3 regions of the Streptomyces sp. NPDC101225 genome follow, and region 3 is predicted to be linked to each of the others. Evidence: riboswitches for the same ligand, from Rfam matches in the RefSeq annotation. Region 3 holds a riboswitch; each other region holds the start of a gene.
What was found. Region 3 has a riboswitch for cyclic di-AMP ahead of ACIRPX_RS24455 (NlpC/P60 family protein). Riboswitches for the same ligand answer to the same signal wherever they lie in the genome.
Positions count from the first base shown of each region.

Region 1: it holds a riboswitch for cyclic di-AMP, as region 3 does, so the genes downstream of both, ACIRPX_RS40165 (M23 family metallopeptidase) here and ACIRPX_RS24455 (NlpC/P60 family protein) in region 3, are expected to answer to the same signal.
Region 2: it holds a riboswitch for cyclic di-AMP, as region 3 does, so the genes downstream of both, ACIRPX_RS28255 (C40 family peptidase) here and ACIRPX_RS24455 (NlpC/P60 family protein) in region 3, are expected to answer to the same signal.

Region 1 covers NZ_JBIWOE010000050.1:21,612-23,866, forward strand. The annotation lists gene ACIRPX_RS40165 (M23 family metallopeptidase) at 44-1,069, opposite strand; cyclic di-AMP (ydaO/yuaA leader) riboswitch at 1,081-1,238, opposite strand; tRNA gene ACIRPX_RS40170 (tRNA-Met) at 1,547-1,620, opposite strand; gene ACIRPX_RS40175 (dihydrofolate reductase family protein) at 1,670-2,255, opposite strand, start outside.
Region 2 covers NZ_JBIWOE010000023.1:70,695-72,949, forward strand. The annotation lists gene ACIRPX_RS28255 (C40 family peptidase) at 1-1,135, opposite strand, end outside; cyclic di-AMP (ydaO/yuaA leader) riboswitch at 1,189-1,361, opposite strand; gene ACIRPX_RS28260 (DUF5997 family protein) at 1,574-1,978, opposite strand; gene ACIRPX_RS28265 (LysR family substrate-binding domain-containing protein) at 2,061-2,255, shown strand, end outside.
Region 3 covers NZ_JBIWOE010000018.1:77,643-79,897, reverse strand. The annotation lists gene pcrA (DNA helicase PcrA) at 1-204, opposite strand, end outside; cyclic di-AMP (ydaO/yuaA leader) riboswitch at 1,129-1,299, shown strand; gene ACIRPX_RS24455 (NlpC/P60 family protein) at 1,307-2,255, shown strand, end outside.

The DNA of each region.
Region 1 (2,255 bases), on a different contig from region 3:
GGCGTCGGGGGAGACGCCGGGACCACCGGGGTCCCGGCCTGGATCAGGGGGTGAGGCCCTTGCCGCGCAGCCACGTCATCGGGTCGATGGCCTCGGCCTGGCCGTTCGGGTGGACCTCGAGGTGCAGGTGCGGCCCGGTCACGTTGCCGGTGGCGCCGACGCGGCCGATGACCTCGCCGGTGCTGACCTTCTGGCCCACGCTCACACTGATCGACGACTGGTGGCAGAACCACAGCTCCGTGCCGTCGTCCAGGGTCACGATCGTGCGGTAGCCGTAGGACCCGGCCCAGCCGGCCTCGGTGACGGTGCCGCTGTGGACGGCCTTGATGGGCGTGCCCGTGGGGGCGGCGAAGTCCAGGCCCGTGTGGTAGCCGGAGGACCACATGGAGCCGGCCTGCCCGAAGGTGCCGGTGATCGTGTAGGACACGACCGGGAGCGTGTACTGCTTGGCCAGTTCGGCCAGGCGCGCGGCCTCGGCCGCCTTCTTGGCCTCCGCCTCGGCCTTCTCCTTGGCGGCGGCGGCCTTGGCGGCCGCCTCCTTCTCCGCCTTCGCGGCGGCGTCGTCGACCTGCTTGGCGAGGGCCGCCTCGGTGACGGACTGGGCCTTGCTCTCGACCTGGACCTGCTGGCTCTCGGCCTGCGCCATGATGCGGTCGCGCAGTGCCTGACCGGCGTCCTGGGCGCCCTGCTCGGTGTCCTCGGTGCTGACTCCGACGGTGCTGAGCGCGGTGGCCGAGCCCTTGGGCGTCTCGGCCGAGCCACCGAACATGTGGCCCACGGAGCCCAGATCGGGCATGGAGATGGACACCGGGGGCTTGCCGGTGTTGGCGCTGGCCATGCCGCCCGCGCCGACGGCGGCTATGACGCCGACGCCGAGGACCGTGGAGCTGCGGGCGAGTCCGCCGCCGCGCTGCTTGGCGACGCGGTGCCGGCCGCGGACCGGGCGGAGGGACTCCTCGGTGGGGTTCCACTCCTCCCACGGACCCTCGTCGGAACGGGGACCGGGGAAGCCGAAGGGCTCGGTGCTCGGCACGAACGGTGCTGCCGGGGCAGGCGGGTTGGACGCCACGTGGGCGCGCTCCTTTCCTTCCTTCTCGCCTACCGGGTTAGCTGACGGGTTCGGAGCAGGAAGGTCTCCTACGCGCGTATACCAGTCGTGGCTCCACGACGGTGTCCACGCGATTCACCCCTGGGTGGTGGTTCCCCGGTTCCCTTGCGGGATTCGGCACGTGCGCACGGAGCCGCCTCTTGTGACGGCTGGGACGACCGCGCTGCGTTATCGAACGTTAATAGACCCGGGGTGCCGATTCCAAGCTGTTCTGCTTGATCATTAATGCTTCTTGGCCTGGACGTAGGGGCCAAGAGAGGCGAAAAACGGGCGAGTTGACCGCGCCCCGGAAACCCCACCCGTTCTGACGGTGTGTCAGTCGTGATGCGGAAAGCGGTCGCCCGGTCACCGCGGGTGACAACAGCCGGTGACGGGCCTTCCGGGCGGAAAACACCCAGGGCCGGAATCCGTTTCCGGATTCCGGCCCTGGGCCTTGAGTAGCGGGGACAGGATTTGAACCTGCGACCTCTGGGTTATGAGCCCAGCGAGCTACCGAGCTGCTCCACCCCGCGTCGGTGTGTGACCAGCATACGCCATCCGCGGGACTGCCGGCGCCACGGCTCAGAAGCCCGGCAGATGACGGTTGGGCGCCTTGGCCTGCTCCTCGTGTTCCTCCAGTACGACCACCTCGACGCCCTGGGCCGCCAGCAGGCCGCTGCCGTCCGCGCCGGCGACGAAGGTGTCGGGCTCGCGCCAGGCCGTGACCACCCGCCGTACACCCGCGTCGAGGATCAGCCGGGCGCACGGCCTCGGCCGGGAGGCGCGGCGGGTGCAGGGCTCCAGGCTGCTGTAGACCGTGGCCGACGCCAGCCTCGGATCGGCCGGGCCGAGCTTGGCCAGGGCCGCCTCCTCGGCGTGCGCGACGGGGTCGCCGCCCTCGCGCGAGTGGCCGCGGGCGAGCTCGGTGCCGTCGGCGGCGACGATCACCGCCCCCACGCTGAAGGCCGTGCGGGAGGGCGGGCACAGGGCCGCCAGCTCACAGGCGAGGGCCAGCCAGCGGTGGTCGGCGGCGGTGGGCAGCGGGCCGGCCCCGGGGGCGGTGGGCTCGTAGCGCATGAGCACGACGTCCTCGATCCGCCGGGTCTCCGTCAGGCGCAGGCGGCCGCCCTGGTAGGCGCCGGGGCCGAAGAGGCGGGGCGCGTGCGGG
Region 2 (2,255 bases), on a different contig from region 3:
GCTCGGACGTGCTGCGCGGCAGCACCACCCCGGCGGCCTTCCACGCGGCCTGGGTGAGGCCGGCGTTGTCGTACGACTCCGGTCCGACCGCACCCCACAGGCACGGCCTGCCGATCTGCGCGCGGGCGAAGGCGACGGCCCGGTCGGCCTGGGTGCCGACGGGCGTCTCGACGGCGGGGATGCCGGTGTCGAGGACACTGGGCCGCGGTGTCCGCCACTCCTCGGCGGCGGGCACCCCGGTGTCCAGCACGCTGGGCTGCCGCAGCCGTATCCGCCACTCCTCCTCGGCCGTGGCCGCGCCCATGTCGGGCACGGTCGGCTGCCGCGTCCACCACTCCTCGGCGGCGGGCACCCCCGTGTCCAGCACGCTGGGCTGCTGCAGTCGCCACGCCTCCTCGGCCGCACGGCGGGACTGCTCCGCCGGGTCCTGCCATGCGGTGAGGGCCTGGGGCTGGGCGGCGGCGAGCGGAGCCACGGACGTCTGCCGGGCCGTGTAGCGGTACAGCAGGTCGCTGGCCGTCGCGATCTTGCGCTGGTTCGCCTGCTTGGAGCGGCGCAGCACCGTCTGCCTCGGCTCCGGCGGGGCCGCGGGCGGGGCCGAGCTCTCCTGGCGCTGGGCCGGCACGGCGGGCAGCGCGGCCGCCGGACCGGCCGTCAGCTCCGCGGCGGCACGTCCGCGGGACTCCGCGGCGGGCAGTTCGAGCACGGGCCGGGCGGGCGCCTCCAGCTCCCGGGCGGCACCGGCGGCCCGCGGCACGGGCGGGCGCTCGGGCTCCCTCGGGCGGGCCGGCGCACCGGGCCGGGCGGGCATCCGGTCGGCCGGCAGGGTCGCCGGCACCGTCGGGCCCAGGGACGAACGCGCCCCCTGGAACCACTGCCGGGCGATGGTGTCCAGCTCGGGATCCGAGGTCCGCCCACCGCCCGCGGGGGCGCCGCGGCCCCGGGACGCCGACTGCGCCCGGGTGATGTTGTGCAGGCCGGTGTCGCTCTCGGCCCGGTCGTACAGGCTGCTCACCCGTTGCCGGACGTCCTCGCGACTGGGGCCCTCGTCCCCCGTGACCGGTGCGGCGTCGGCGGTCTGCGAGAACAGGGCCACCGAGGTCAGGGCAGCGGTGGCGAGAGCGGAATTGCGCATGCCGGGGCCGGGGCCTCCGGGGCGCGACGATCGTTCCGGCGCCATGGGAGCCGTACTCCTTCCATCTCCGCCTACCGAGTTAGCTGTCGGGTTCGGGCGGTAGATCCGGAAGGTATGCCCTACGGCCCCTGCCCTGGTGGGCGGTCGGGCCGATTCACCCCATCGTTCGGTTGGGTCCCCGGCTCCGGCTGCCGCGCGGGCGCACCGGATTCGGCGGAGGCCGCACGTCCCGGCGGGGCGCCGGAGGAACTCGTGCGGCCTGCCGCCAAACTAGCCAACTTGTGCGGCTCGTGTGAAGGTTGAGGGGCGGAATGTCCGATACGCTTTTGTGACCTTCGTCGTGACGCTCCGTCAGATACGTGGTTCGTGCACACGGCGGGTGCGGAAGGCGACATTCCGTCGCGGACGGCCGGGGTTCGGCACGCGGACGGCGAGGGTTCAGGACCGGCCGGACTCGCTTCGGGCCGCACGCTCGGCGTCGCGCTTCTTGATCCGCGCGCCCTCCTTGCGGACCTCCGCCTGGGTCGCGCGCTCCTTCTGCAGCCACTCGGGCAGCTCCTGCTTCAGCGCCTCGATCTGCTCGGTGGTGAGCGCCTCGGTGACACCGCCGCGCGCGAGGCCCGCGATGGAGACGCCCAGCTTCGCCGCGACCACCGGACGGGGGTGCGGACCGTTGGCCCGCAGCTCGCGCAGCCACGCGGGCGGATCGGCCTGCAGCCGGTCGAGCTCGGCCCGCGAGACGGCACCCTCCCGGAACTCGGCGGGGGTGGCCTCGAGGTACACGCCCAGCTTCTTCGCCGCGGTCGCGGGCTTCATCGTCTGGGGGCTCTGGTGCGACTTCATGGGGCCAAGGGTATCGAGCGGGGGCGACGGCCCCGACCGCGGCCGGTGATCCGGCACCGGGCGCGGCCGGTAGCCTTGCAGCGTGACAGGCTCGGATGAATCCCCCACGTTCCGGCTCGCGTACGTCCCGGGGGCGACGCCCGCGAAGTGGGTGCGGATCTGGAACGAGCGCCTGCCCGAGATCCCGCTGGCCCTCGTCGCCGTACCGGCCGCCGAGGCGTCCGGCGTGCTGCGCGCCGGTGACGCCGACGCCGGGCTCGTCCGGCTGCCGGTCGAC
Region 3 (2,255 bases):
GGCGGCCGGGTCGAGCACCGGGCGTGGGGCGCCGTCGCGGTAGTACGCCTCCCGGTCCGGCGGCACGTCGAACTTCCCACCGAACAGATCGTCCGGAACCGGCTCCGGTACGTGATCGTCCTCGGGTGGCGGCGGGGACTCCTCCTCGTGCCCGCGAGGGGCCTTGAGGTCCGCCAGGAAGCTGTCGTCAAAGAGGCTGCTCATCGCCATCCGAGTCTAGGGCGCCGCACCGACAGCCCGCCGCCACCCCGGGAACTTCGCCGGATCGGTGACGTGGCGGCCCTCGGAGGCCACGGGTCGCCGGACCTGTCCGCCCGCCGACGCCCCCACACACAGCCCGGCGCCCCCAGCCCGGCGACCCTCACAGCCCGGCGGTCTCCCCCCAGCCCGGCGCCCCCAGCCCGGCGGTCTCCCACAGCCCGGCGCCCCCACCGCCCGCTGTCCAGGTGCGCGCCGTCACGGTCCGCGACCGCTCAGGCGCAGGCGCAGGCGCAGGCGCAGGCGCAGACGCAGACGCGGACGCGGACCTTGCCGTCCCGCGGGCTCACAGCGACGCCGCCCGGGAACGGCGCCTTCACCCCCGTAACCCCCGTACGCCTTCGTGCGAGACCTTGGTCACGCCGCCGGCCAAGAACCGGCCGCCGCAGAGGTCGCCGTGCGCGTCGACGACGGCACCGGTGAGCACGCCGGGGCCGGACGCCCCGCCGCGGGTCCGGCCGCCTGGAGCGCGACCTCCCGCACGCGCGCGGCGGGCTGCGCGGGCTCGCCGTGCGGCTGTGCCTCGGCTCGACGGCGGTGTTCGGCGGCGATGCCGGTCGCGGCCGCCCCCGGACGACCTCGGCGACCGCCGCCGTCAGGCCGGTGCAGGCGGCCTCGGCGATGCACGGACGGCCGATGACCGCGACTGGCTGGAAATTAGCGCTCGGAAGCGGGCACACGACGACAGTTCGGTCACATCATGCACAAATTCCTGCAGATCCTTCCGGGACGACCGCGCCGTGCGCCACCTTGACCAAAGGTCACGAAAATGTATCGGGCATATCGAACATCAACCTTCACAGGGGCCACACGAGTTGGCTACGGTTCCGGGCAGGCCGTACGACCCCCACCGGCGAACGTCGCCGGGCCGCGCGGCCTCCGCCGAGTCCGGTACGCCATCGCGCATCCGGAACCGGGGACCCACCGTTCCCGGGGTGAATCGGCCCGACTCCCGCACGGGGCCCGGACCGTAGGGCAAGCCTTCCGAACCACCCGCCCGAACCCGACAGCTAACCCGGTAGGCGGAACGTGGAAGGAGTCGCCTCCCTTGGCGTCGCACCGCAAGTCCCGCCCCTCAGGTTCGCGCGTCGCAGGCATACGCACCCCCGCTCTCGCCACGGCCGCCCTCACCTCCGTGGCCCTGCTGTCCCAGTCGGCCAACGCCGCCCCCGCGGCCGACGGCAGGCCGAGCGTGGAGGAGGTCGAGAAGAAGGTCGACGACCTCTACCGCCAGGCGGAATCGGCCACCGAGAAGTACAACGCGGCCAAGGAGAAGACCGCCACGCAGCGCAAGCGCGTGGACACCCTCCTGGACGACGTCGCCCAGCGCACCCAGAAGCTCAACGACGAGCGGGAGCGGCTCGGCACCTTCGCCGCGGCCCAGTACCGCACCGGAGCCGCCGCGCCCGACACCGCGACCTTCCTGCTCGCCGACTCCCCGCAGGACTACTTCGACCAGACGCAGCTGATGGGGCGCCTGACCTCACGTCAGAAGAGCGAGGTCGACGACTACTTCACCGAGCAGTCCGCGACGATGAAGAAGCGCGAGCAGGCGTCCAAGGACCTCCAGACGCTCACCACGACACAGAGCGACCTGCGGACCGCCAAGTCCACGGTGCAGAAGAAGCTGTCCGACGCGCGCGAACTGCTGTCGAAGCTGAACGCCGAGGAGAAGGCGCGGCTCGCGGCGATCCAGAAGAAGAAGGAGGAGGAGGCCGCCCGCCAGGCCGCCGAGCTGGCCAAGAAGCAGGCGGCCGCGCAGAAGGCCCAGGAGGAGGCCGCCGCCGCCACCTCCGGCTCGTCCTCGGACTCGGGCTCCACCTCCACGTCGACGTCCACCTCCACCGTCGACTCCACGTACGCCACCAAGGCCGCGAAGGCGCTCGCCTTCGCCCGGGCGCAGATCGGCAAGCCGTACGTCTGGGGCGCCACCGGCCCCGACTCCTACGACTGCTCCGGCCTCACCCAGGCCGCCTGGAAGGCCGCCGGCGTCAGCC